Regions from separate parts of the Metabacillus sediminilitoris genome, predicted to be linked through region 2. Evidence: riboswitches for the same ligand, from Rfam matches in the RefSeq annotation. Region 2 holds a riboswitch; each other region holds the start of a gene.
What was found. A riboswitch is a leader RNA that binds a small molecule or an ion and turns the genes downstream of it on or off. The one in region 2 is predicted to bind S-adenosylmethionine.

Region 1: linked by a shared signal. The riboswitch ahead of metK (methionine adenosyltransferase) and the one ahead of mtnK (S-methyl-5-thioribose kinase) in region 2 are both predicted to bind S-adenosylmethionine.
Region 3: linked by a shared signal. The riboswitch ahead of GMB29_RS17735 (phosphoadenylyl-sulfate reductase) and the one ahead of mtnK (S-methyl-5-thioribose kinase) in region 2 are both predicted to bind S-adenosylmethionine.
Region 4: linked by a shared signal. The riboswitch ahead of GMB29_RS23135 (methionine ABC transporter ATP-binding protein) and the one ahead of mtnK (S-methyl-5-thioribose kinase) in region 2 are both predicted to bind S-adenosylmethionine.

The regions. Positions count from the first base shown of each region.
Region 1 is NZ_CP046266.1:4,456,962-4,464,522, forward strand. It holds gene GMB29_RS21440 (phosphatase PAP2 family protein) at 1-49, shown strand, start outside; gene GMB29_RS21445 (glycosyltransferase family 4 protein) at 135-1,277, shown strand; gene GMB29_RS21450 (methyl-accepting chemotaxis protein) at 1,341-2,630, opposite strand; gene GMB29_RS21455 (FixH family protein) at 3,085-3,879, opposite strand; gene metK (methionine adenosyltransferase) at 4,049-5,251, opposite strand; SAM riboswitch class I at 5,482-5,665, opposite strand; gene pckA (phosphoenolpyruvate carboxykinase (ATP)) at 6,056-7,561, shown strand, end outside.
Region 2 is NZ_CP046266.1:3,152,592-3,160,152, forward strand. It holds gene GMB29_RS14940 (pyridoxal phosphate-dependent aminotransferase) at 1-190, opposite strand, end outside; gene GMB29_RS14945 (carbon-nitrogen family hydrolase) at 297-1,085, shown strand; SAM riboswitch class I at 1,221-1,371, shown strand; gene mtnK (S-methyl-5-thioribose kinase) at 1,619-2,812, shown strand; gene mtnA (S-methyl-5-thioribose-1-phosphate isomerase) at 2,850-3,902, shown strand; gene GMB29_RS14960 (PAS domain S-box protein) at 4,194-6,377, opposite strand; gene GMB29_RS14965 (acyltransferase family protein) at 6,925-7,561, shown strand, end outside.
Region 3 is NZ_CP046266.1:3,705,964-3,713,524, forward strand. It holds gene GMB29_RS17710 (NAD(P)-dependent oxidoreductase) at 1-52, opposite strand, end outside; gene GMB29_RS17715 (sirohydrochlorin chelatase) at 33-821, opposite strand; gene cysC (adenylyl-sulfate kinase) at 870-1,478, opposite strand; gene sat (sulfate adenylyltransferase) at 1,492-2,631, opposite strand; gene GMB29_RS17730 (sulfate permease) at 2,682-3,749, opposite strand; gene GMB29_RS17735 (phosphoadenylyl-sulfate reductase) at 3,763-4,464, opposite strand; SAM riboswitch class I at 4,699-4,804, opposite strand; gene pyrE (orotate phosphoribosyltransferase) at 5,559-6,191, opposite strand; gene pyrF (orotidine-5'-phosphate decarboxylase) at 6,188-6,904, opposite strand; gene GMB29_RS17750 (dihydroorotate dehydrogenase) at 6,904-7,561, opposite strand, start outside.
Region 4 is NZ_CP046266.1:4,788,726-4,796,286, forward strand. It holds gene GMB29_RS23125 (MetQ/NlpA family ABC transporter substrate-binding protein) at 1-490, opposite strand, end outside; gene GMB29_RS23130 (methionine ABC transporter permease) at 502-1,170, opposite strand; gene GMB29_RS23135 (methionine ABC transporter ATP-binding protein) at 1,163-2,188, opposite strand; SAM riboswitch class I at 2,418-2,525, opposite strand; gene GMB29_RS23140 (SCP2 sterol-binding domain-containing protein) at 2,673-2,990, opposite strand; gene GMB29_RS23145 (thioredoxin family protein) at 3,132-3,437, opposite strand; gene GMB29_RS23150 (toprim domain-containing protein) at 3,461-3,808, opposite strand; gene gcvH (glycine cleavage system protein GcvH) at 4,400-4,783, opposite strand; gene GMB29_RS23160 (arsenate reductase family protein) at 5,062-5,424, opposite strand; gene GMB29_RS23165 (acyl-CoA dehydrogenase FadE) at 5,833-7,561, opposite strand, start outside.

The DNA.
Region 1 (7,561 bases), 1.3 Mb from region 2:
TTTAAGCTACACCCTATTAAGTGAAATCGTTTTTATTGCATCAACGTAAAGGATTCAGATCATAATCGGTGAGTCAATTTAAAAAAAGAGGCTCATTAAAGCACCTTTCATTTATTAGTTACTGGGGGGATTCGATGAGAATAGCTATTTTCACAGACACCTTTGCACCAGATGTTAATGGAGTTGCACGTACATTAAAACGTTTTACTGATTATCTTGACGCAAATGGATATGAATATCGGGTTTTTGCACCTATAAGTACAAATGAAAGCCGATTTACCAGCCATATACATCGTTTCGCAAGCCTGCCATTTTTTTTATATCCTGAATGCAGGTTAGCCTTGCCAAACATGCTGCAAGTGAAGGCAGAACTGCAGAGATTTAAACCAGATCTTATCCATGTAGCAACACCCTTTAATATAGGTCTTTGCGGGTTACATTATGCAAAAAAATTAAACATCCCAATTGTAGGATCCTATCATACTGATTTTGATCAGTATTTAAAATATTATGATCTCCAATTTTTCTCTAAATTTTTATGGAAATATATGCACTGGTTCCATAAACCTCTACGACAAATATTTGTTCCATCTCATGAAACAATGGAGCAATTAAAACGTAAAGGATTTTCAAATATACGGATATGGGGAAGAGGGGTTGATTGTAATCTTTTCCATCCAAACTATTCAGTTCAAGAAGTACGGGAGCAATACCAAATAAATGAAAAGTACATCCTATCATATGTTGGCCGTCTAGCTCCTGAAAAAGATATCGAAACACTTTTAAATATTTCTTTACAACTACCAGAAATAATTAGAAGCCAGATTCATTGGTTAATTGTTGGAGATGGCCCTTCGAAGGAGGAAATGGTAAAAAGTGCTCCTGAAAATATGACTTTTGCTGGTTATCTAAATGGGGAAAATCTCGCAAAAGTATATGCTAGTTCTGATCTATTTGTCTTCCCTTCTTCAACTGAAACTTTTGGAAATGTCGTGTTGGAAGCTTTGGCAACTGGAACTCCAGTCATTGCAGCAAATTCAGGGGGAGTCAAAAATATCGTCAACCAAGGAATAACCGGAACCCTTTGCGAACCTAAACATGTTGAACAATTTCAAACCGCTATTATATCTTTATTAGGAAATGATACTCTTCGATTAAAAATGAGTGAGGATGCACGTAAATATGCTCTATCACAATCATGGGATCAAATATTTGAGGGTTTACTTAAGGATTATGAAGAGGCTTTAATTGAAAAGAAACAAATTCGCTATGCATAAAATAATTGTTTAATCTTAAAATGCGAAAAAGCACTCCTTCATAGGATCGCTTTTTCGCATTCATTATTTAATCTCTAATTTTTTCAATGTTGAGGCTAACTTTTCACTTAACTTATTTATTTTTTCAGAAGAAACATTAATGGTTCCAATTGAATTCATTTGTTCTTCGATTGATGCAGTAATTTCTTCAGTAGATGCAGCAGTTTGTTCTGCCACTGCTGAGATATTTTGAATCGAATCCAAAATAACATTACTATGAGCAGAAACATTTTCAATCTCGCTATTTAACTTTGTGGTCTCATCTATTATTTTATTAATAGAACTTGATATACGATTAAATTCATTTTCTGTTGCTTGAACACTTTTATTTAATCCATTTGTTATCTCTGTCGTCTGAGCCATGACAATCACAGTTGATTCTGTCTCTTTTTCAATATTTTGGATCATCGTTTGAATTTGTGACGTAGCCTGGTTTGTTTCCTCTGCAAGCTTTCTTACCTCATCAGCTACTACTGCAAAGCCTTTGCCGTGTTCACCAGCTCTTGCAGCCTCTATGCTAGCATTTAGTGCTAATAAGTTAGTCTGCTTTGAAATGTTGTTAATCGTTGTCACAATCCCAGAAATTTGATTCACACTTTGATAAAGAGTAGTAATCCCCAAACTAATTTGTTCTAACATGTTTGCGTTCTCTCTATTCGATGCTTGTAACCCGTTCACACTATCTTTTCCTGAGTGAACAGCATGTGCAGAATCCTTGGTTAACTGCATAATCACAGAACTTTCTTCTGTCATTAACATGATATTTGCTTGTAAATCACTCACCTTATGACTTGTTGATTCAATATCTGAAGCCTGTGATGCTGAGCCAATTGAAATTTCATGTAATGCGCTTTTAACATCCTCATTTGAAACTCTCTTTCCCTCAGTTAATACTGCTAGCTCGTGTGATGATGTTGAAATAGAGTAACTAGCATCCTTCAACTCAGAAACTAATGAATATATATTTTCACTAATCTTGTTTATTGATGCTGCTAAGATTCCAAATTCATCCTTACTTTCTTTTAATGTAGCTTTATTAAAACATCCTGCCGCCAATTCAGAGGCATTGTGCATCATTTCATTTAGTAATTTCAACTTTATTGAAATAGCCAAATAAAGTGCACCCATACATATTATTGAAATAACTGCTATCACGCCAATCAAATTCCATACTAAGAAGGTCAATTCTTGGCTTTGTTCTAAAGCATTTTTGACAAAGTAATAACTAAAAAATCCAATTGAGCTAGTCATAACTAATACTAATATGATCATAATAAAAAGTAACTTAATTGAAACCCTTTTATGTTCTTTCAATGTAATACCCCCACATGTTGACATTCTATGTATTATATCGACGTGCAGCGGCAATTTTATAGGTATTTTAAAAATAAAATAATAAAGCAGCTAACATAATGAAACGTTCAATGCTTTTAATTTGTGTCTCTCCCATTAGCTTTTAGAAAGAGATCCTCTATAACTCAAATTCAATTAAGGCAACAATATTTCTGCAACTTCTTAGTAAGCTGCACTTTCTCAGATGCAGGTAATTGTAATACACGGTTACTATATGTAAGGCATCTTGATCAATTTTAGGTAAATTTGCGATCAATGTGTGCTTCCTTCTCTAGCGAGCATTAAAAGACCTTGAAGGAACTACCTACGTTATAGAAATCACAAGTACATGTACTTTCACATTCCTTTGCACCTGAAGCTATATGTTTTGCATGATCTCCACAGAACAAAATTTTTTCATCATACAGAAAAAGGCTCATGGCCCCTTCTGAACTTCGACTGAAGTTTCAATATGGTCATGAACCTCTCCTTTTTCAACATGAACGACAATCGTATACATACCTGCTTTTTCAAACTTAAAAGAAGACGTATACGTTCCTTTTGTTGATGATTCAGCTGCATCAATATAATTGTGTTGCTCTTCTCCTTCCATCCAAATTTCAAATCGTACCGTCGCATCTAAGAAGGGTTGATCCCCTTCTTTAATTGTCGTAGTTAATCTTTCCACTTTATTCAATTGAAATGTAGTTAATTCTTCAACAGTTATGTTTACACTATGATGGGAGTGCTCCCCTTCTTGTTCACTGTCATGGTGGTCACTATTATGAGAAGGTTGCTCTTCATCATTCTCTTCAGCTGTTGCCGCTGTCTGTCCTTCCCCAACCTGAATGTCTATTGTTGGCATGGTATGATACTCTTTTACATTAGTGTGAGCTGTAACTTGATATGTTCCATCTTCTTTAAATAAATAGTTAATTTCATATGTACCTTTATCAACCAGCTTGGCATCTATTTTTTCTGAATGATCTCCTTTTTGAATCTCAAACTGCACTTCTGCATCATCGACTAGTTCTTCTCCATAATATACGTGTGCACCTATTTGAACTTCTTCACCTTTCTTAACATGCTCCTTCGCAAGAATGTCCACATGTGGTGCTTTTACTTCTTCTGTTTCTGTTGTTGTATGATCCTTGTGGCTATCTAATTCTTGACAACCACTCAGGATAATCGAAAAAACAACAATAAAACTGCTTAATACTTTATAGTTCAATCTACATAGCCTCCCTTAATTCCAATACATCCCTAGTATAGTATTTCCAAGTGCTAGATAAAACAAGTTCTTTTGTTTCTTCGATAAATATACATATTTTAACAATGACGAGTTTACCTGTAGACTACAAAAAGACCTGATGCTTTCACGCATCAGGTCTTTTCATTTTTTATTTATTTAATGCTTCTTTACTTAACGCTTCAGCTTTATCTGTTCTTTCCCAAGGAAGATCAAGATCGTTACGGCCGAAGTGTCCATATGCAGCTGTTTGCTTGTAAATTGGACGGCGTAGATCAAGCATTTTAATAATACCTGCTGGACGTAAGTCAAAGTTGTTACGTACAACGTCTACTAATACGTCTTCAGATACTTTACCTGTACCAAATGTATCAACAGAAATCGATACTGGCTGTGCTACTCCAATCGCATAAGCTAATTGGACTTCACATTTATCAGCTAATCCAGAGGCTACGATATTTTTCGCAACATAGCGCGCAGCATATGCAGCTGAACGGTCAACTTTTGTTGCATCCTTACCAGAGAATGCTCCACCACCGTGACGCGCATATCCACCATATGTATCAACGATGATTTTACGTCCTGTTAAACCTGCATCACCTTGAGGTCCACCGATAACGAAACGACCAGTTGGGTTAATGAAATACTTTGTATTTTCATCAATTAATTCTGCAGGAACAACTGGGTTAATAACATGCTCTTTTAAGTTGCGTTGAATTTGCTCAGTTGAAATTTCTGGGTGGTGCTGTGTAGAAATAACAATCGTATCAATACGAACTGGTTTGTTATTTTCATCATATTCTACAGTTACTTGAGTTTTACCGTCAGGACGTAAGTATGGAAGAATGTCTTCTTTACGAACTTCTGTTAAGCGGCGAGAAAGTTTGTGTGCTAATGAAATTGGAAGTGGCATTAATTCCTTTGTTTCATTACATGCAAATCCAAACATTAGACCTTGGTCACCAGCACCAATTGCTTCAATTTCCTCATCAGACATCTGGCCTTCACGAGCTTCAAGTGCTTGGTCAACACCCATTGCGATATCAGCAGACTGCTCATCGATTGAAGTTAATACTGCGCAAGTTTCCGCATCAAAACCGTATTTTGCACGAGTATAGCCGATTCCCTTAATTGTTTCACGAACAATTTTTGGAATATCAACATACGTACTTGTTGTAATTTCTCCAGCTACTAGCACTAATCCTGTCGTAACAGAAGTTTCACACGCTACACGAGCATTTGGATCTTTTGCAATAATTGCATCAAGGATTGAATCTGAAATTTGGTCACAAATCTTATCTGGATGGCCTTCTGTAACAGACTCAGAAGTAAAAAGACGTTTTTTAGTCATAATTAAAAGCTTCCTCCTCATATTCATGTTCATTCTTTTGATCCGGAACTCTTCCCTAAAGGGTATTTACCTTATAAAGAATCACGTTGGCATGTTTTGTGAACAGAAGTTTTATGTACCTTTACCACATGCTTGTTCTGGTAAAACTCTAATGAAGAAGTACTCATTATTTTCTGTTATCAAAAAAACCTTCCCTAAATGAGGAAAGGTTTGTTATCGTTCATCGCCTTTCGCTCTTATCGATCAAGGATTTTCGCCTTGCATCAGGTTAGCACCTTTGCATCGGAAATGTTGTTTTGCTTACGCTTATTTTTAATAGAAGCTATATCTATTAAATAATACGTAGGTCGCCACTTTCCTTTGATACAGGTTGCTGGGTTTCATAGGGCCTGTCCCTCCACCAGCTCGGGATAAGAGAATCCGTTCAAGGAAATATCATAGCGCACAAGAATACTACTGTCAACAAAAACCGACAAGTCTAAACATAATATTTTTATCACATTCATTCATCACAAAATCTCTTTCTTAGTAATGCCCCTTTAAAAAGCAAATTATAAACGTTTTTTTATTATGTAGTATTATTTGTTGTGGACTAAATCATTGTGGTTCCTATACATAGTCTTCCTCAATTTCCTAATGTCTATCATGCTTGTTTTATTTACAATTAGGTCTAAACTTTTTCATTAAAAATTCACAATTAGTATGTTTTATTAAAATTAATGTGTTATACTATTCAAAAATAAGTCTGTATATTGTAATATATTTCTATAGTTATACGTTAATTTTACGAAAAGGATGGTAATGGGGATGAATATTGTGGAGATGTCAAATGAGCTTGCACAGCTTGTTAAAGGTGAAAATGCAAATCACAATTTATCAGTTGCTCAACTTGTAGAAAAGGTGCTTGAGCGCAAGGAAGGAATTTTAACATCAACAGGAGCAATTCGAGCAACTACTGGCGCGTATACTGGTAGATCTCCTAAAGATAAATTTATAGTAAAGGAACAGTCTGTAAAAAATAAAATCGATTGGGGAACTGTTAACAAACCCATTTCAGAGGAAGCATTTGATAAACTTTATAGCAAAGTAATCTCTTACTTAAAAGAACGAGATGAATTTTATATTTTTAATGGTTTTGCAGGTGCAGACAAACGCTATCAATTGCCACTCCAAGTAATCAATGAGTTTGCTTGGCATAATTTATTTGCTCAACAACTTTTTATTAAAGAAAATAATGATTCTCCATCTACTGAAAAGCCTTTTACGATTATCAGTGCACCGAATTTCAAAGCAGATCCTGAGATTGATGGAACAAACTCAGAAACTTTTATTATTATTTCATTTGAAAAAAGAGCAATCTTAATTGGTGGTACTGAGTATGCTGGAGAAATGAAAAAATCTGTCTTTTCAGTCATGAACTATTTATTACCTGAGAATAATATTCTTCCTATGCACTGCTCTGCAAATGTCGGCTTTGAAGGTGACGTTGCATTATTTTTTGGATTATCAGGAACAGGAAAAACAACGCTGTCTGCTGATCCTAACAGACGTTTAATTGGAGACGATGAACACGGTTGGTCTACTTCAGGCGTTTTCAATATTGAAGGCGGTTGCTATGCAAAATGCATCAATTTAACGAAAGAAAAAGAGCCGCAAATATTCAATGCAATTCGTTATGGTGCTGTATTAGAAAACGTTGTGATTGATGATGAAACACGTGAAGCTGATTATGATGATTCATTTTACACTGAAAACACACGTGCAGCATATTCCTTAGAAGCAATTGATAAAGTCATTACACCAAGCATAGCAGGGCATCCGCAAACAATTGTCTTTTTAACAGCTGATGCATTTGGAGTTCTGCCTCCAATCAGTAAATTATCTAGAGAACAAGCTATGTATCACTTTTTGAGTGGCTACACGAGTAAATTAGCAGGAACTGAGCGTGGTATTACAGCGCCAGAAGCTACCTTCTCTACATGCTTTGGTTCACCATTTTTACCTCTGCCAGCAACACGTTATGCAAATATGCTTGGTCAAAAGATTGATGAACATACTGTACAAGTATTTTTAGTTAATACTGGTTGGACCGGCGGTGAATATGGAGTCGGAAATCGAATGAAATTAAAATATACGAGAGCAATGGTTCAAGCTGCAATTGAAGGAGATCTTGATAATATTGAAACAGTGAAGGATGAGGTTTTCGGCCTTAATATTCCTATTCATGTTCCTGGTGTACCTGATGATGTTTTACAGCCGCACCTAACATGGAGCTCAAAAGAAGATTATCTCCAAAAAGCGAGTGAACTAGCA
Region 2 (7,561 bases):
ATTCTGGGTTTTCAACTGCTTTCTGCATAGCCTCGATAATATGTTTTGGTGTAGGCTGATCAGGGTTACCTTGACCTAAGTTGATGACATCATAACCTTGTTCAACAATTTTATTAACTTTTGCTACTAAATTTGCAAAAAACTGTTTAGGTAATGTATTTAGTAAATGTGATTGCTCAAATGTTTTCATTTTTTACAACACCTTCTCAAAAAATTCTTGAAATTCTAGTCACAAATCATATATTGTTAGAACCAACTTGTAAAGTAAAAATTTTATAAATGAGGGTGTGAATTGATTGAAACCTATCATTACATGTATACAGCTCGATATTAAATTTGGCGATCCAGCCAGTAACTATTTGCAAGTAGAAGAAAAAATTGCTTCTGCTGTTGAAAGTCAAAATCCAACGATTATTGTCCTCCCAGAGCTTTGGACAACAGGCTATGACCTGACGAGACTTGATGAAATTGCTGATGATGAAGGAAAAACAACAAAACAATTTCTAAGTAAACTAGCAAAAAAATATAAAGTAAGCATTGTTGGCGGCTCTGTTGCTAAAAAAACGTACGAAAGCGTAACGAACACAATGTACATCATCAATAATCAAGGTGAGGTTGTTCATGAATATAGCAAACTTCACCTATTCAAATTGATGGATGAACACCATTATTTAGCGGCTGGAAATAAAAAAGGATTATTTAAAATTGATGGTGTGAACAGTGCTGGTGTCATTTGCTATGACATTCGATTTCCTGAATGGATTCGCGCACATATGACACAAGGAGCAGAAATTCTATTTGTTGTGGCTGAATGGCCTTTGCCAAGACTACATCATTGGAGGACACTACTAATTAGCCGTGCCATTGAAAATCAATGTTATGTTGTTGCTTGTAATCGTGCAGGTTTAGACCCTAATAATGAATTTGCCGGACATTCGATGATCATCGATCCTTGGGGAACGGTAATCGCTGAGGCTGATGAAACAGCTGGATCCATAACTGCCGAAATTGATGTTAAAACAGTGAAAAAAGTACGAAATCAAATTCCAGTATTCGCAGACCGATTGCCAGAATTTTATGATTGATTTCTAAATTTTTTATTGACAACACTAAATAATCATTGATAACATGCTAATCAAGGTTCTATTATTCTTAAAATCTAAAATGTTCTGAAATTACGGAATATACAAAGCATTACTTTCATTTCAGAACGATATAATCTCTTATCAAGAGTTGGCAGAGGGACTTGGCCCAATGACGCCGCAGCAACCGACCATATCAACATTGGAAACTAAGTGTTTATTCACGAAGACTTCCAATTGGCACGGTGCTAATTCCATCAGAAAGACATTCCTTTCTGACAGATAAGAGGTGCGAAGCTAAGTCTTCAAGCCTCTTTCATCCGAAAGAGGCTTTTCTTATTTCCAAAGAAAAGCCTCCAAAGAAATAAAGCATTAGTTCTTTGATCTGCCTACTATATATGACGATTTCTCGCATTAATTGCACTGGACCGTCATGTCACGAGCTTAACTGCTGATGCTTTCATGTCACATCTGATCTAAATCAAAAATACTATTATCTTCTTACATGAGGACATTATTTTTTGGAGGTTATTACTATGAGTACTGTCAAATCATCTATTTACAAACCATTAACTGAAAGCGAAGCTATCGCTTTAGCAAAACGCCTGCAGCTTTTTACAGAAAATAGCAACTTAACATGTAAAGAAATTGGTGATGGAAATTTAAATCTTGTCTTTAAGATTACAGATACTGATAATGGAAACGGAATAATCATTAAACAAGCACTTCCATATGCAAAAGTCGTAGGGGAAAGCTGGCCATTAACATTAGACAGAGCACGTATTGAAGCACATGCCTTATTAAAACAAAGTGAATTTGTGCCACAATTTGTACCAAAGGTTTATTATACAGATGAACAGCTAGCCATAACCATTATGGAAGACTTATCACATCTCCAAATCGCCCGTGCTGCTCTAATTGAAGGAAAAGAATTGCCTTTGCTCTCAACACATATTGGAGAATTTCTAGCAAAAACATTATTTTACACATCAGATTATGCCGTAAATCAACATTTTAAAAAATCATTAGTGAAGCAGTTTATTAACCCAGATCTATGTAAAATTACGGAAGATCTTGTTTTCACAGATCCGTTCTTTAACCACGATACAAATAACTTTGAACAAGAACTTGGTCAAGATGTTGAACGCATTTGGCAGGATCAAGAGTTAAAATTAGCTGTTGCAAAGCTAAAACAAAAATTCCTAACCAAAGCAGAAGCACTACTTCATGGTGATTTACATACAGGAAGTATTTTTGCAGATGAAAACGAAACAAAAGTCATTGATCCAGAATTTGCTTATTTTGGTCCAATCGGCTTCGATGTTGGTCAGGTATTTGGAAACTTCCTTTTAAATGCCTTTTCTCGTAATGCTGAAAATCAAGAAGTCTTATTTACTCATATTGAAACAACATGGAATGTATTTGTTAAAGAATTTTCAAAAGCATGGAAAAATGATGCTGCAGAAATATTTGCTAAAACAGAAGGCTATTTAGAGGATGTATTGTCAGAAATTTTCGAAGAAGCAGTCGGCTTTGCCGGATGTGAAATCATCCGTCGCACAATTGGTCTTGCACATGTCGCAGATCTTGATACATTACAACCATTTGACAAAAAAATCTCTACTAAGCAGCTTGCTTTATCAGTAGGCAGCGAGCTTATTAAAAATCAAAAAGCGATCAAAAATCCTTGTCAATTCAAGGAATATGTAAAGCAAACGGTAAGCAATTAATTATCATTTAATATTAGTAAAAAGGAGTTTAATCTTCATGGCATCGACAAATTTAGCGATTCCCCGTTCTGTTATCTGGAATGAGGAATCTATCTCACTATTAAATCAGCAAAAAATTCCGCACGTAACGGAATACCTTGAATTAACTACGATAAAAGACGTTTGGGAAGCAATTCAATCCTTGAAGGTAAGAGGTGCCCCTGCAATCGGTATCACAGCGGCATTTGGCCTCGCATTATCAGCATTACAGGATATATCTGAAACCATTGTTGACTTTCAACGAAACATCAAGAAAAACAGAGATTATTTAGCAAGCTCTCGACCAACTGCAGTTAATCTAGTATGGGCATTAGATCGACTTGTAAATAGTATTTCTAACGTTCAATCCATTAATGAAGCGAAGACAACAATCGTCCATGAAGCAATCCAAATTCAAATTGAGGATGAAGAGGTATGTCGTTTAATTGGTGAACATGCTCTATCTGTGTTTCAGAAAGGCGATCGCGTGATGACCATTTGTAATGCAGGGTCTATTGCTACAGCTAAATACGGAACAGCATTAGCTCCATTTTACCTAGCAAAGGAAAAAAACGTTAACTTAAGTGTATATGCATGTGAAACCCGTCCAGTTCTACAAGGAGCACGTTTAACAACATGGGAGCTCATGCAAGCAGGGATTGATGTGACTCTAATTACTGACAATATGGCAGCACATACGATTAAATCAAAAAACATTTCCGCCATTATAGTTGGTGCTGATCGAATTGCAGCTAATGGTGATACTGCTAATAAAATTGGGACATTTAATTTAGCTCTTTTAGCAAAAGCATTTAACATTCCTTTTTACGTTGCAGCACCATTATCTACATTTGATCCTATGATTGAAAATGGTGACCTAATTCCGATCGAGGAACGTAATCCAGAAGAAGTGACAGAATTAAACGGTATTCGTGTTGCTCCAGAAGGTGTTAAAGTATTCAATCCTGCATTCGATGTGACCCCTAATCACTTAATCTCTGGGATTATTACTGAAAAAGGAATTTTATCTAATGACTATCAAAAAGAAATTTCTAAATTATTCTCTGCTTAATCCTTTATTCCAAAGAAAAAACCTTAGTCTACTCTTGACTAAGGTTTTTTTCTACAGATCTGACATGATTACACTAAAAGGATTTCGTCTTTTTCATTAAACTGTTTTTTTCAGCTTCCGTAAGAATATGAAGTTTAGAACATATAGAAGCATATAAGTAAATCTTTGTAGGACGATTTTTAAACAACATATACTTTGCCCCTTTCTTTACCATGCGCAACATTTTTCCCTTACTCAAATAGTATGTTTTGCAGACAAAAATGTGACAAGTATTCATCTTTTTTCAACCACTTAGTGATTAATCGGGAGTGTAATATGGAAGGCAGTGCCACTGCCGACTTCACTTTCAACCTCTACGATTCCTTTATGCTCTTCAATTATTTTGTAACTAACCATCAAGCCAAGACCTGTGCCACGTTCCTTTGTCGTATAAAATGGCTGACCTAACCTTTTAATCTTATCTTCAGGAATACCCAGGCCTCTATCAATAATGGAAACAATGAGATGTTTTTCATCTTTCCTCTTAATCTTAACATCAATTTGTCCGCCTTTTGGCATGACCTCAATCGCATTTTTTAAAATATTAATAAACACTTGCTTTAATTGATTTGGCTCACAATAGATTAATGGTAATTCTTGTTCTAAATATAGTTCCATTTGTACATTTACTAGTATTGCTTGCCCGTTTAGTAGATCGATGGTTTCCTTCATAATCGTGCCAATATCTTTCTTTAAATATTGAATTGCTTGAGGTCTAGCTAATATTAAAAATTCAGTAATAATGGATTCTATTCTATTTAATTCTGATGTTATGACATTAAAATACAAGGAATAGTCATCCTTTATACTACCCTCTAATAGTTGAATAAAGCCTTTTAATGCAGTCATTGGGTTTCGTATTTCATGAGCGATTCCTGCTGCAAGTTCACCAACAACATTTAATGTATCAGATTTTCTAAGCTGCTCCTCTAACTCTCTTTTTTCTGTGACATCCCGAAGTACTGCTAGATTCATATTCTCATTAATATTATTTTTCAAGGTAAATTCTAAAGTTTTTTCTTCGCCATTTTCAAATGTATACGAGATTTCTTGTAATTTCTCTTCCCAATCATTTGGATCAATTTCATCCTGCCTCATACCAGAAAATAATAGTTCAAAAAGTTTAAAGGATTTCAGATCATCGGATAATAAATTTAAAATCTTTCTTGCTGATGGGTTTGCATCAATCATTTCATACGAATTATTAAATAAAACGATGCCATCCATTGCCCCATCAAATATTTTACGAAATTTTTGTTCACTTTCCTGAAGGACCTTTACCATATGTTTTCGTTCGCTTACATTTCGGAAGATCGTTAAATGATGTTTTTCCAATATATTCATTTTAGAAGTAAATTCAAGCTCTTTGTTTTGTCCATTTGGCATATGAAAAAGTAACTCTTCTCGAATCGCACCTGTTTCCATGTACTCCCTTTTTACCTTGGCAAAGCTAGGAGATGTTTGATCAATAAAATCTAAGACATTTCTTGTCATAAGTTCTTCTTCAGATAATTCAAATGTTCTGCTTGCAGCATGATTCGCCTTGATAATTTGTCCATTGTTTTTCCAAATCATAATGGCATCGATTGCATTTTCAAATACTTCCCTAAACCGTTCTTCACTTTTGTATAGCTTCAATTCCATTGAACGCTTTTCGGTTATGTCCCTCACAATTGCCATATGTAAGCCATCTACGATATTTGAAGTCGTTGTAAATTCAAAAATTTTCTTAACGCCATTATTTAAAACAACCGGAAATTCTCTTGTTGCACTCCCATTTTCCTTAAGTACATTCCATAATTTTTTGATCTTATCATTATTTTGCTTTGATATAAAATCTTCGAGTACATACGAATTTAATTCTGTTTGATTTATTTCAAAGATGGAACAAAAGGATTCATTTGCCTCTATAAACGCCCCATGCTCATCAAATAGAACAATTCCATCGGCTGCCCGATAAAACAAATCTTTAAAAAGCCATTCATTAATTGTTCGTTCACGTTCAAGTTTTTTCTTAAACGAGATATCCTTAAGCATTGCAAGATCATATCCATTAATTGCTTGTTTTCGTAATGAAATCTCAAGGAATTTTATTTCGCCATTTTCTAACTTAATGGCCAGTTCTTTCTCCTTTGTTTCATTCATAGATAATTCATCAAAAAATTTGTTGATTTTATATTTAGGTATGAGAGAAAGAAAATCAAAAAGACTTCTTTTACATAGTTCTACTTTTGTTAACTGAAACATTCGACAAGCCGCAGAATTAACATCAATAAATTTCATATGTTCATCTAAAATTGCTACACCGTCCAGTGCGCCTTCTAGTATATTTTCATGTTGAATAAGCTGTGATTTAAGTAGTTCATTTTCAGTTTTGACCCTAGCTAATTGTTCTTTGAGCGCAACGATTTCGTTTACCTCCATCGTTTTCTTCAATCTTTTCACCCCTAATTACCACAATCTTTACTACTCAAATATTCTACATGCTCAGCCATTGTCCTTCATTAAACGTCAAAATGAATCAAAAATTGTTTTACTTTTTATAAAAAATAACTATTATAGATATGGGTTCTATTTATAATGCTGCATGACTTATCACACACAGAAAGCAACATCCTGTGCCCTTTTCCTGACTTGGACTACAATCCATCGTCAGCTCGTTTCAGGCAGTTCTATCTATCACCTATCTTCGGTGATTGAAAATTTTTTATTGGTGATGACTTCCGTCTAGTTAAGACAACACCTCACTAACTAGTCCGTAAACTTTTTGTAAAATAGGCTCAGACTAACTTTAGCAGAAGTGAATCAAGGTCTCTGTTTTAGTCTATTTATCTTTCTATATAATTCTTACATTACGATTACACTTTCGTTACATCCCTTATATTTTTATGTTTTTAAACGTATCATCGTTTAGTAACGGCCATAGCGGGGTATTAAAGAGAAGAATTTACTGTTGTTATAAAATCTAGAAAAAGGTGAACTCATGAAAAATCGTGATAGTTATTTTGATAATGCAAAATTCTTTTTAATACTGTTAGTTGTATTTGGACATATCATTCGTTCGTTTATTGATGACAGTCCATTTTTAATGAATGTTTACAAATTTGTTTATACTTTTCATATGCCAGCGTTTATCTTAATCTCTGGATATTTTGCAAAGAGTTTTAGAAAAAAAGGCTATGTTAAAAAGATTGCCAAAAAATTAATTTTACCGTATCTCATATTTCAGGGAATTTACTCTGTCTATTATTATTTTATTGAAAATAAAGGTGAAATGGTGCTTGATCCCTTAGATCCTCATTGGTCACTATGGTTCTTGGTCAGCTTGTTCTTTTGGAATATCCTGCTTTTTGCGGTAACGAAGTTTGACACAAAATGGGCATTGTTGCTCGCTTTTTCAATTGGACTCGCAGCAGGCTATTTTGAATTTATCAGTAATTATTTAAGCCTTTCTCGAACTTTCGTCTTCTTCCCATTGTTTTTAGTAGGCTTTTATTTAAACCGTAAACACTTTGATATCATTACAAAACATTATGTGAAAGCAATCTCGTTTGTATTGTTATTGGTGACTTTTGTTTCCTATGCATTTTTGGAATTTGATTATGAATGGCTATTTGGAT
Region 3 (7,561 bases), 550 kb from region 2:
CACCAACAATAAGAACATTCTTATTTTTAACATCAATTAGTAGTGGAATCATATATTTTTCCCCTATCAAAAGTATAGGCATCATCTTTATTATCAATGGCTTCATTCACTCGGTCCAAAAACAAAGAAAGTAATATTAGGTGTGGGCCTAGGTAAGAGCATACCTCAATATTTCGCTCTCCCCAATCATACATGTTAATTGTTTGGTCGATCTCTCTTTTTAACAATCCCGTAAATATTAAATAAGGAATAACAAAAATCGACTGCTCTTTGGTATGATACACATCATCGATCATTTTATCAAATTTTGGCCTTGCGGCTGTTAAGAAGCAAGTATGGACTCTTTTTAAGTTTGATTGTTTCTGCAGTGTCGTAGCAATTTTATTCAAATCATGTACTGCATCTTGATCACTACTACCACGTCCAACTAGTATCGCAATCGATGAATCATGGACATCTGATTTAGCCATCATTTTATCAATTAACATGTCAGCAATCTTATTATCGACACCAATAGGTCGGCCGTACGTAACCATTACATTAGGAAATTTCGAGCTTATATGTGCTATTTCATTTGGAATATCGATTTTAGCATGCGCAGCTGTTAAAAGAAGCAACGGGATTACCGCTATCTTTGTTGCACCCTTATTCACACATGTTGTAAATCCATCAGCTATTGAGGGCTCTGCTAATTCCAAAAAGCACACTTCTTGTATTGATGCCTGAACCTCTGGCATTATATTACGAATAAATTCAAGAGCTTCTTCACGCGCCTTAGGTACACGACTACCATGGCATACATACAATACTGCTTGTTTCATAACGATAATGCCTCACTTTTTGTGCTTTTTCCCTATTATACCATGCCCTTATGAATGGCTGTCTTGTATTAATTCCTTTGCTACAAGGAAATCAACAATTTGTTTAACTGATTCTTCAACAGTTTGTTTCTCAGTATTTACGATAATTGCGGGATTTACTGGCTCTTCATAAGGTGAATCAATTCCTGTAAAATGTTTAATTTCATTATTTCTTGCTTTTTTATACAATCCTTTTGGATCCCGAACCTCACATTCATCTAATGAACATTTCACATACACTTCAAAAAATTCATTCTCTGAAAGGATGTCTTTCACTTGTTGTCTATCTTCGCGAAATGGAGAAATAAACGCTGTTATCACGATTTGACCGCTATCAACAAATAATTTTGACACTTCACCGATTCGGCGAATGTTTTCTTTACGATCCTCATCAGTAAAACCTAAATCTTTATTTAAACCGTGTCTTATGTTATCCCCATCAAGGACATATGTTTGAATATTAGCTTCAAATAAATATCTCGCTAATGCGTTTGCGAGAGTTGATTTCCCTGATCCTGAAAGACCTGTAAACCATAATACATAACTTTGATAGTTATTTTTTTTTCGTCTTTCTTCCTTTGTAACTGATGCTTCATGCCAAACAATATTTTTAGCCACGTAAATGACCCCCTTATGAGTTTACAGTTTTTCCCATGCCTTTAATCAAGATTTCAACAACTTCTTTACGGCTGAATGTACTTGGAGGTACTTCTCCATTTCGTAGCATTGCTCTTACCTTTGTACCTGATAAAATAACATGATCTTCTTTACCATGTGGGCAAGTTTTTGAAGAAGCCATTGCTTCACATTTTGTGCAATAAAAACTATGCTCAAAAAATAACGGTGTAATTCCTAATTCATCTGCTGTAAAGTTAGAGAATATTTTTTGTGCATCATAAGTTCCATAGTAATCACCCACACCTGCATGGTCTCTTCCAACAATAAAATGTGTACATCCATAATTTTTACGCACCATTGCATGGAAAATGGCTTCACGTGGACCAGCATAACGCATTGCAGCTGGGAAAACACCTAAATGAACGCGATCCTTTGGATAATAATTTTCTAATAATATTTCATAGCTTTCCATACGAATATGTGCCGGAATGTCATCTGACTTAGTTTCACCAACTAATGGATTTAAGAATAGACCATCAACCGTTTCTAAAGCTGTTTTTTGGATATATTCGTGTGCGCGATGAACTGGGTTTCTTGTTTGGAATCCTACAATTGTTTTCCAGTTTAAGTCAGCGAATTTTTTTCTAGTTTCACTTGGGTCTAAATAATAATTTGCAAATTTCTTTTCAGGACGTTTTACAAGTGAAATTTCACCACCAACATACACATTTCCACGTTCAAACATTTTTTTCACACCTGGATGAGCAAGATCATCCGTACGGAATACGTTGATTGCTTCTTTTTGTTTATCAGGTGTAAAAATATCTGAAATTGTGATTGTACCGTATGTAACATTCTCAGCTACAAGACGGACCTCTTCACCAATTGTTAAAGATGCAGCTTTTTCTTCTGAAACAGGTAAAGTTATCGGGATACTCCAAACAGAGCCATTTGATAATTTCATCGTTTCAACAACAGAATCATAATCTTTTTGTGATAAAAAACCTTTAATTGGACTATAAGCACCAATTGCGATTAGTTCTAAGTCACTAAGAGCAATTGCATCTAGCTCAATTTCTTTTTCAACGTGTGAAACATTTGCACCTAAAAATAATTTTTGAATTAATTTTCCTCCGTGTGGAAGTAAACTCATTTTTAATAGCCTCCAATTCTGATAAAAACGATATTTAATAGGAATTATATTTAAATTCCCCCACCCTCTTCGTGAACAGTACGTCTTTCTTGTCTACTAGCCTTCATTAAACTTATTGTACCAAGTGTTGCAATCAACAGGCTTCCTAATACAAAGATCGTATATAAATCACTTGTAATAAATAACTTAACTAAGAAATAAGACATGGTTAACGATATAAGTGGAGAAATCAACCAAACCATTAACATATTTTTGACGATCTTTTGTTGAAATACATTTGCACCAGATTTCGCGATTCCTATCCCTAGTATAGAAGATGTTGTGATTTGAGTAAGTGGTACTGGAATTCCAAAAATTGATGCAATCGTAACAAGAGTTGCTCCAGTACCTGAAATTAGTATCCCCTCAATTTTTGAAAAGTTGGTGATCTTCTTACCATTTGTTTCAAGTACTCGACGACCTAAGAAAAGTGCACCAATTGCAACAAAGATACCGCCAATAATCGTTCCTTTCGTTACCGATAGCAGTCCAGCACTTACTAATGGTCCAACGGAATTTGCAACATTGTTCATTCCTGCGGAAAATGCTTCAAAGCAACCAGCAAACACTAGAAGATAAGTAACGATCTTCCCTTCTAAAGAATATTTTTCTGCTAATTTAAAGGCATGAAACAATTTTATAAAAATAATTGCAATCACAAATGCAACGATTGGTACGATGATCCAAAACATGACAATCCATAATAAACTATCGATGTATAATGCTTTATAAGCAATACCAACTCCAACTACAGATCCAACAGTTACTTCACTTGTAGAAAGAGGAATACCTAATAAATTAGCTAAAAAAAGTGAAATCGTTGCTGAAAAAAGTATAATAACAACAATTTTGATTGTAATAAATGATGATGGGATGATTCCAGAACTTATCGTTTTGACAACTTCCCCCCCACCAATTACGGCTCCTAAAAAAACGAAAATTGCACATAAGATAAGAGCATTTCTAGGGCGTAAAATCGCCCCTGATCCGTATGCTACTCCCATCGAAGCAGCTGCACCACTTGCACCAATATTCATCGCGAAAAAAAAGCTGATGATGATTGCAATTATCTCTAACATCATTTATTTCCTCCTATTGATGGAGGCCGCATTCTGTTTTCATTTGCCCCGACCATCTGCCAGATCTTAAATCATTTTCATTAAATATTGGTTTTGTACAATGAAAGCAACCAATGCTAGGATATCCTCTATCATGTAAAGGATTGTAGATTAAGTCATTTTTATGAACATATCTCCATACATCTTTCCACGTCCAATGAATTAACGGGCAAACCTTTACTGAATGAAAGCGTTCATCCTTGTTGATATAGTTTACATGTTTTCTTGTTTCTGATTGTTCCCGTCTAAGACCGGAAATCCATGCCGTAGCACCTTGCAATGTTTCGTTTAAAGGAATAATTTTTCTTATATTACAGCATTTATTTGGATCGGTTTCCCAAAGCTTATCACCATAGCTTTCAGCTTGTTCTTCTAATGTAAGTTTTGGTTTTTTTAATTCAATATTTAATGACGGGTATTTTTCTTTCACTTTATCGATTAATTCATATGTTTCCTTAAAGTGAACATCAGTATCTAAAAACACAATTTTCGCATCAGGTTTTACTTTTGAAATTAAATCGATTAATACAATTCCTTCAATTCCAAAGCTACAAGCATAAACAACATCTTCACCGTAGTGATCATATGCCCAATTCAATACATTTAGGGCACCCTTATACTTATCATCTACTATAAAATCTTCACTCGGTTCTGTCCAACTCTCATAAGTTAGCAAAATATTCACCTCTTCTTTTTATTACTTATTTTTAAAAACCAGTTATTCATACGTTAATAGTCGGATTTATAATGTTAACCTACCAATCATGAATGATATACTGTATTTTCTTGTTAACAAATGGAGTTATATGCCAAATGTTTCGATCCAAGTTTTTCCTCAAACAAACTAACGATTGATTATATTATTAATCGATAAAAAGCCTTCAACTTGAAGACTATTAGGGACGATCTACCCTTATCTTCCAAATTGGAATTGCTTTGGCTGGAATTAGCACCTTGCTAAATAGCAGGTTGCTGGGCTTCAATGGGCCAGTTCCCTTCACCACTCTTGATAAGAAATATGCTGTTGATTCAAAATTTTAACACAATTCCCTCAAAAGTCAACCCGACTTTACTTATCGGATTAATATTTTTTTCATTTATTTTATATATTTTTCACATTTAGATTATTTTTTAAAATACACTTATACTTATTAGGTATTTTTCTTATATATATATACATCAACCCATTCAAATGTACATAAATAATAGTTCCGTTAAAATATTTTTCATCAAAACAGCAATTCTATGTGTAATTCGCTATCCTATTCTTTCTATTCTTCATTTTATAAATTTCACACTCATAATATAAGTTATTATGTAGCTTCTATTCCGAAGTCTTAAAAACCCTTAAAAAGATACCATCAAAGTCACACAGCATGTTAAGGAGATCTGTTTCGATATTTTCAATACATTTGTTTACTTCTTCCTTGGACATGGCTATAGGGTTAAACCGGCCCTTTATATGATGGAGGATGGCTCGGCTCCTACGGGAACAGTTTTGATACTTTCGTCAACTATCGTGTAGTTTATGATTCCTAATTTCCTAATAAAAAGGGTTTTATGGCAGAAAAAACAGAAAAGCCATATCCTATTTACTTGCTAGAATACAGCTTTTGATTTCAATATACCTATGTATAGTTTGTATCTACTTTATTTAGCTCAAGGCACCTTGTTCTGCATGGTGTTTTGAAATTCATGAATCCAAAACAAAAAACCTTTTATTCAAGTGTTTTAATTACCAGAGGCAGTCCAAGGTATCCAAAGCCTTACTTAATTTTCTAACCAACCCTCTGATGCAGGATTTTCTCTCCACATTTTTAGTTTGGTAAGATCTTGTTCATTTACATAGCCTTCTTGTACAGCTACATCAAGAAGAGTATTATAATCACATAATGATTTTGCTTCCACATTAGCCTTGGCTAATTTTTCCTCACCGGCAGATAAGCCATACGTGAAGATTGAAACGATACCTAACACTTCACAGCCCGCTTCACGTAGTGCTTCAACAGCAGTAATTGCACTACCGCCAGTTGAAATTAAATCTTCAATTACTACAACCTTTTGATTTTCCAGCACTTGACCTTCAATCTGATTTCCTTTTCCGTGTCCTTTAGCCTTGCTTCGAACATAGCACATAGGTAAATTTAATTGATCACTTACCCAAGCAGCATGCGGAATACCAGCTGTTGCTGTACCTGCAACAACCTCGACTTCTGGAAAGTGATTTCTTATTAATTCAGAAAGACCCTCTGCTATTTGCTTACGAATCTCAGGAAATGATAGTGTTAAACGATTATCACAATAAATCGGCGATTTCATACCGCTTGACCATGTGAACGGTTCATTTGGTTGGAGATAGACTGCTTTGATTTCTAATAGGTGTTTTGCAATATCTTGTTTCATTCCACTATTTCCTCCCAAGCTTTTTTTACATGTAAGTATGCTTCATATGGATTTTTTTGTTTAGTAATGCTACGTCCGACTACTATTGCTGTAGAGCCTAGTCGACGAGCTAATTCCGGAGTGGCAATTCGTGTTTGATCATCTGCAGAATCATTCTTCATCCGAATTCCAGGAGTTACCTTAATGAATGTAGAGCCAAGATGTTCTTGTAATGCTTCCACCTCATGTGTCGAGCAAACAACACCATCTAAGCCGCTTTCATGTGCCATTTTTGCATAATGAAGCACAATATGATTGATTTCTTTATTAATTAATAGTTCATCTTGTACCATTTGTTGTGACGTGCTTGTTAATTGTGTTACAGCAATACAAGCCGGTCTATTTTTTCCAGCAGGTGTCCCAGCAACTAACCCTTCAATTGCCGCTTCCATCATTTTTTTACCGCCTGCAGCATGAACATTTACAAGATCAACCTCTAGTTTGGCTAAGCCACGCATCGCTTGTTTTACCGTGTTTGGGATGTCGTGTAGCTTTAAATCTAGAAAAATATCATGACCATGCTGCTTAATATGTGAAATAATGCTAGGACCCTCTTGATAGAAAAGCTCCATCCCTACTTTTACAAAAAGCTTTTCATCTTTAAAATGATTTAAGAAAGCATCAACTTCCTTACGATCCTTAAAATCAAGCGCAACTATAAGAGGTCTTTCCATCATGCCTTCCAGCTCCTTCCAACACACTCCGTAACATGCTCATAACCAAGTTCTTTTAATTTTTCTGGTAGTTGATCAATGATTTCTGGACAGACAAAAGGGTTAACAAAATTGGCTGTACCTACTGCTACTGCACTTGCTCCAGCATATAAAAACTCAATTACATCATCTACTGTTTGAACACCGCCCATCCCAATGATTGGGATATTAACAGCCTGACTTACTTCATATACCATTCGAATTGCTACTGGCTTAATCGCTGGACCTGACAAGCCACCCGTTTTATTCGCTATAACAGGTTTGCCAGTTTTTAGATCGATTCTCATCCCGATTAAAGTATTGATCATTGTTAAGCCATCTGCTCCTGCATTTTCAATTGCCTTTGCCATATCAACGATATTCGCTACATTTGGAGAAAGCTTTACATATACAGGAACATCTGAAACTTCTTTCACAGCTTTTGTTAAACCGGCAGCGACATCAGGTATTGTACCAAAGGCAATTCCGCCTGTTTTTACATTTGGGCAGGAAATATTTAATTCAAGTGCATGCACATTTTTTGATTGACTGATTTTTTCCGCAACATACACATAATCTTCAACTTGAGACCCTGCAACATTTGCTATAATTGGTAAATCAAATTGCTCAAGCCAGACA
Region 4 (7,561 bases), 1.6 Mb from region 2:
CTTTTAATGTGATTAATCCTTTTTCTTCAAGCATTGAAAGCATACGACCATGATCCGCAACTGAGTTACTCATGATGATTTTTGCACCCTCTGGAAGATCTTCTAAAGACTTGTGTCGTTTAGAATAAACACCAATTGGCTCAATGTGTACGCCGCCAGCATTTACAAACTTATATCCATTATCTGCGATTTGAGAATTTAAATATGGCTCATGTTGAAAATAGTTTGCATCTAACTCTTCTTCAGCTAACGTTTTGTTCGGTAAAACATAATCTGTAAATTCAACAATCTCTAAGTCAATACCTTTTTCTTCCAACAAAGGCTTTGCTTCTTCTAAAATCTCAACATGTGGTACTGGTGAAGCACCAACTTTTAATGTTTTTGTATCACCTTCAGAACCACCTTCTGCTCCCTCATCGGCAGCACCTCCACAAGCCGCAAGAGCAACTGTGAAAATAGCAAGTATAATAGCTAATAAAGATTTTTTCATTCCTTCTCCTCCTATCGTTTGTCAATCGTCTTAGTTATGATATCTCCAATAATTTGGATGATAAACACGAAAATTAGGATAATAACTGTTGCAACTAATGTTACTTGGTTATTCCCGCGGTTAAAACCTTCTAGGAAAGCTAGATTTCCTAATCCGCCCGCACCAATTACTCCGGCCATTGCTGTTGATCCAATAAGTGCGATCGCCGTTACCGTAATCCCGGAAACTAATGCTGGCATTGATTCAGGTAGTAACACTTTCCAAATAATTGTACCTGATTTTGCCCCCATTGATCTTGCCGCTTCAATAACACCTTTATCAATTTCTCTCAAAGCAATCTCAACCATACGACCATAAAAAGGTGCTGCACCAATAATTAATGCTGGTAATGCTGCATTAGCACCAAGAATTGTACCAACTAGTACTTTCGTAAATGGCAATAACAAAATGATTAAGATAATGAAAGGAATTGATCTGAATATATTAACAATAACTGCAACAAGACCATTGATGAACTTGTTCTCCCATATGTTTCCCTTTGCAGTTAAGAATAACAGTAAACCCAAAATGATTCCTAAAAAAAACGTCGCCACAACAGACAAACTCGTCATATAAATGGTTTCCCATGTGGCTTCCCATACCTTTTCCCATTTCACTTCAGGTAGAAGTTGTTCAAGCATTTGCAATTACCTCCACCTCTACATGCTGATTATAAATATATTCTAACGCTCTATTCAGTTCTTGCTCTTCACCATCTAAATGAATAAACAAACTACCATAAGAACCGTTTTGAGTTTGAGAAATCTTTCCTTGCAAAATATTAATATCGATTGCAAATTCTCTTATTAAATTTGTAATCAAAGGCTTTTCAGTTGATTCGCCTACAAATGATAATTGAATAACTTTTCCTTTCGGATAAAGTTCCAATAAGTGTGCTACGACCTCATTTGTTTCCTCAGGCTCAGTAACCTGCTTCACAAATCGTTTTGTTATTGGTTGTTTCGGATTTCTAAATACGTCTAATACGTCCCCTTGCTCAACAACTTCTCCGTTTTCCATTACGGCTACACGGTGACAAATTTTTCGAATAACATGCATTTCATGTGTAATTAACACAATGGTAAGCCCTAATCTTTTATTAATATCGACAAGTAAATCAAGAATAGAATCCGTTGTTTGCGGATCTAGTGCAGATGTTGCTTCATCACATAGTAACACCTTTGGATTATTAGCTAATGCTCTCGCTATCCCTACACGCTGCTTTTGACCGCCACTTAATTGTGAAGGATAAGCATTCTCACGACCTTCTAGACCAACTAGTTTGATTAACTCATCAACACGTTTCAAGCGTTCAGTTTTTTTAACACCAGCAATTTCTAGCGGAAATGAAATATTCTCTCTTACCGTTCTTGACCATAAAAGATTAAAATGTTGGAAAATCATACTGATTTCTAACCGTGCTTTACGTAATTTCGCTCCGCCTATCGCATCTATTTGACTACCAGCAACATGAATAGAACCACTTGTTGGCTTTTCTAATCCATTTAACAAACGAATTAATGAACTTTTTCCTGCGCCACTATAGCCAATAATCCCAAAAATTTCACCTTTGCTAATTTCAAGGTTTATATTATTTACAGCTGTAACATTACCTGCTTTTGTTGAATAAATTTTTTTAACGTTCTGTAATGTAATCAAGATGTCACCTACTTTCAGTTCTTTTATCTTTCATTATTTTCATTTAAATTTTAAAGAAAAGATTTTTTAATGATCATCATATCGCATCAAATTATGATCGAAAAGATGAAAATACAAAATACTTTCTCAGGTAGTTTTACACCGATAGGACTTGTGGAAAAATTTTATAGTAGAAAATTAAAAAACCTCTCCGCAACGTGAGCAGAAAGGCGTAAGAAAAAAGTCCTTTCTCCCATCTTCCAAAGCTTGCAGCTTTGCGTGAATTGGCACCATTTCAACATTTGTTGATGGTTGCCGGGCTTCATAGGGCACATCCCTCCACCTCTCTTGATAAGAGACAAACTATATAATTAAAATTTAAATATTATGTCAGTAAATAAGTACGAGACTGATTGTACATGCTATTTTCAATATTGTCAATAAATTTAATTGATTGAAGAACGATCTAGTTAGGACATAAAAGATCGAATATTACCCAAAATGATCAACACAATTTAATGATTGCCTCAACTCTTAAAAAAGTGCGGTACGTCCCTTTGATAGAGATTTTCCCAAACGCAATTAACTGCTTAAGGCTAACATTATGTAATAACACTTCACTGATGTCTTGTTCATCACCTTCTAAAGTAAAATCAATTTTTTTTGGGGGTGACACTAACTTCTTCGCTCCATTTGATGTAAATTCAATAAAATGACTTGATTCTTGGTAGGGGCGAATTTCCACAACTAATGTTTGGTTTAATAGGAGTGGGGTTAAAAAACGTGCTTTATTAAAATTGGATATAAATGTTGTTACATACATAGAAAATCCTCCGTTCTCAATCAAGTTATAGTAATAACTTCATTGCATGACGAAGGATTCCTTTATAAAGAAGTCGACAGTTTCTGCCTATTTATTCATTAATGTGTATTTCTTTTATTATTTCCTGAGAAATATGTCATTTCATTGTATATACTGCGTGAAAAGCTCGTGTAAAAAGCTTACTGATTGAAAGGCGTAAATCCTTTCTTTTTCAAGACCATTTTCAAAAATAAGTAAGCAAGGTACACTTTCCACACCTAATTCTTGAGCTTCTTTTGGAAAGTAATTTAAATTTACTGAATGAATGTCCAGTGATGGAAATAATTCATCAACGATTGTTAACATTCGTCTTGCAACCTGGCATGTTCCACACATCGGAGTGTATAAATATAAAGCCATTAGTCCTTCATTTTTTATAATAATTTTTTTCTCTTCCCATTCAATCATATCTAAGAAAATTGGACACCTTTCTAAAGAAACTTCGCATCTACATCAATATTTGCACTTAATAAAACAGAAGCAACATGATGATCTGGTGCTGTTGCTACTTCTCGATAAGCTCTATCAATATAAATATGTGATGCCTCAGGAAATTCTCTTTTAAATTGTTTACGCAATCGATCACCTGCATCGTCTGAGTCCACTAAAATGTAAACATCCTTCGAAAATAATTCATCAATTAATTCGTCAAGCCTTGTTACACTTATCGTCCCATTCGTGCAGATAATCTCGATCTGTTCATTCAACACATTTAGTACCTTTTGTTTATCTGATTTGCCTTCAACAATTAATACTTTTTCAACCTCAACGAACGACATAAACATCACCTGTTTTTATAGTAAAAGTCTTTTCTATAAATTATTCGATTTGTCGAGGTTGTTTCCTTTTTATTTTATGTTTTTTCTAAAATTTAACGTATTTTAGAAAAAATAATAAAAAGAAACGACCACTTCTTGGTACATTTTATTAAAGCAGCTAATAAAGTTAATATTACTTCTTTATTTATGGCTGTTTTCGGATACTTCAAATATAGTTACATGAATAACCTGGATTGATTTTCCGTTGCAGGTACTCGCTTTCCGCGGGCTGTCTCACGAGCCTCCTTATGCTTTGCACTTGCGGGGTCTCCTGGGGCACGCTTCTCCAGCAGGAGTCTCGAACCTTTCACTACAATAACAGCTGTTCGAATTTGTTACTTGCTAAAACAACACTCTTTACGAAAGGCTGTTTTCGTAAACTTGTTGCTATTTACCAAGTAGTACGATGTGGTTGATTTCCGCTCCAATCAACATTAAATAGTTTTCGTTTTAAAACAACAATCTATAAGAAAAGAGCCTTATTTATAGACAAATGGACACCCTTTTTTACCTTATTAGTAGGGTGTCCATCAATTCAAATCATCATGCTAATTAGTCTTCATTTGTCATTTCTACATATTGTTCTGCTGTCATTAAGTTTTCAACGTCAGCGACATTTGCCGGTTCAATGACAATCATCCAAGCTTTTTCGTATGGTGATTCATTAACAAATTCAGGGCTATCGTCTAAATCTTCATTGATTTCAACTACTTTTCCACTGATAGGTGCATATAATTCAGAAACCGTTTTTACAGATTCAACACTTCCGAATGGCTCGTCCGCTTTAATTTCATCGCCAACCTCTGGCAATTCAACGAATACGATATCACCTAGTTCAGATTGTGCAAAATCTGTAATACCGATGCGTACCTTTTCTCCTTCAACTTTTACCCACTCATGTTCCTCAGAATAACGAAGTTCTTTTGGTGTGTTCATTTTCATTACCTCCAGCATCCATATCATTTTTTATCCTTACATAGTTATTAGCTAAACGCACAAGGCGTATGAACGCCTTCATCCAAAATGAAGGAAAAATTAAGCATAACTTAAAGCCCAACTAAAACGGGTGGAACAAACTAAGTTTTTCTTATAAAACTTGTCTATTTACAAATGACTTATTAAATTAAATAAGTTAGGTGTGTTCCCTTTCCTTTAAGCTGAAAATAGATAGTCATTATTGTTTTACCAGTTTATAGAAAACTATGCAAGAATGATCAATTACTACCCCATATTTGTTCAAATTGCTTTTCATTGAATCCAACTGTCACACGCTCGTCGCTGGCTGTAATTGGTCTCTTAATAAGCATCCCATCAGTTGATAACAACTTAATCATCTCAGCCTCTGACATAGAGGCTAATTTATCCTTAAGGCCCAGTTCTCGATATTTATTACCACTTGTATTAAAGAACTTTTTCAACTCTAATCCGCTTTTTTGATAGAAAGATGTTAACTCTTCTTCAGACGGCGGATTCTCAACGATATGTATTTCAGTAAAGTTAATATTGTGTTCTTCAAGCCATTTTTTTGCTTTGCGACATGTGCCACATTTGGGATACCAATAGAAAGCGACAGACATACTATTTTCACCACCTAAACATACCAATTTTACCTTTACTTTATCTTATCACATATCCGTATTCAAGACTAATTAGACATAATATTACATCGTAATTTTTATAATAAATAGATCCTGCTCCACATATAAAAAAAGACAACCGTATGCAACGATTGTCAGGATTTTTATATTAGGCTGTTTTCAAGCACTTTGTTGCATTTCACTTATATTTACATGAATAACCTGGATTGATTTCCGTTGCAGTACGCGCTTTCCGCCGGCGGTCTCAGGAGCCTCCTCGTTGCTTTGCACTTGCGTGGTCTTCCGAAGCACGCTTTTGCCGCAGGAGTCTCGCATATCTACTACAATCAACAGCTGTTCGAATTTGTTATTTACTAAAACAACAATCTTTACGAAAAGAGCCTTATATTATGATAAATATGCATTTTTCTCAATTAGTGCGGCAGCAATTTCTCGTTTCTTGCTAATTACATTAATTGGTGTGTGACGAGTGAATTTTCGTAATGCAGACAACATCATACGGAGAGAATCTCCTGTTTCAACGGCAATTAAAGATTCCTTTGCATGTGCTTCGATTTCGTTAAAAGCCTCCTGACAATATACTTGAGTATAAAGAAGCTTTTGCTTGTTTTTCTCTTCACCTTTTTTCACTATCGCCTTTTCAGTACGTAAAATAGCCGATTCCATTGCATACACATTGCTTACAATATCAGCAATGTTAATAAGAATTTCCTGCTCTTTTTGCAGCTCTTTTCCATATTTCTGAGCTGCTAAACCAGCGATAAGAACACCGATTTTTTTTGCGTTTTTAAGCAGGTACTTTTCTTGTTGCAATGTTTCTTCACCAACTTCTTCCGGCATAAGCATCATTAATTCTTCCTGGAGACTTTGAGCTTTCTGTAATAATGGGAGCTCGCCCTTCATTGCTTTCCGTAAATACGTCCCTGGTACTAATAATCTGTTAATCTCGTTTGTTCCTTCAAAAATTCGATTAATCCTTGAATCACGATACATTCTCTCAATTTCATATTCGGCCATAAAGCCGTATCCTCCATGGATTTGAACTCCTTCATCTACAACATAATCAAGTGTTTCAGAACCAAATACTTTATTTAGCGAACATTCAATCGCATATTCAGCAATTGATGCAGCAACTTCTTTTCCAACTTTAATTTGTTCTTCTGTTAATCGGCTCATGCGATCTTCAAATAAACCAACCGTGCGATACACAGAGCTTTCCATGGCATATGTTTTCACCGCCATATTAGCAAGCTTCTCTTGAATAGCTGAAAACGAAGCGATTGATGTTTTAAATTGTTTTCGCTGGTTTGCATATTGAACTGAAATATCAATTGCACGTTTAGCAGCACCAATTGTTCCTACAGCCAGTTTATATCGTCCAATATTTAAGATATTAAAAGCGATCACATGTCCTTTACCTAGTTCACCTAATAAATTTTCTTTCGGTACATGTGCATCTTCCAAAATGAGAGTTCGAGTTGAAGATCCTTTTATCCCCATTTTCTTTTCTTCCGGACCTGTTGAAACGCCTTTATAGTCTTTTTCTACAATAAATGCAGAGAAATGCTCACCATCCACTTTTGCATAGACGACAAATACATCTGCAAATCCTGAATTTGTAATCCACTGCTTTTCACCATTTAACACGTAATGAGTACCTTCAGCATTTAATTTTGCTGTTGTTCTTGCACCAAGTGCATCTGAGCCTGAATTTGGTTCAGTAAGTGCATAAGCAGCAAGTTTCTCTCCAGAAGCCAAGCCAGGTAAGTACTTATGCTTTTGCTCTTCATTCCCAAAAAGGACGATTGGAAGAGAACCAATTCCAACATGGGCACCATATGATAATGAAAAACTTCCGGCTCTAGCAAACTTTTCTGTAATTAAGGCAGAGCTTATTTTATCAAGACCAAATCCTCCATATTCTTCAGGTACATCTGCCCCGAGCAAACCAAGATCCCCTGCTTGCTTCAAGAGCTTAACAGACTTTTCAAATTGATGTTTTTCAATGTCGTCAAGTTCTGGCAAAACTTTATTTACAACAAAATCTTCCGTTGTCTTCGCAATCATAATATGCTCATCTGTAAAATCTTCGGGAGTAAAAATACGATCATACGAT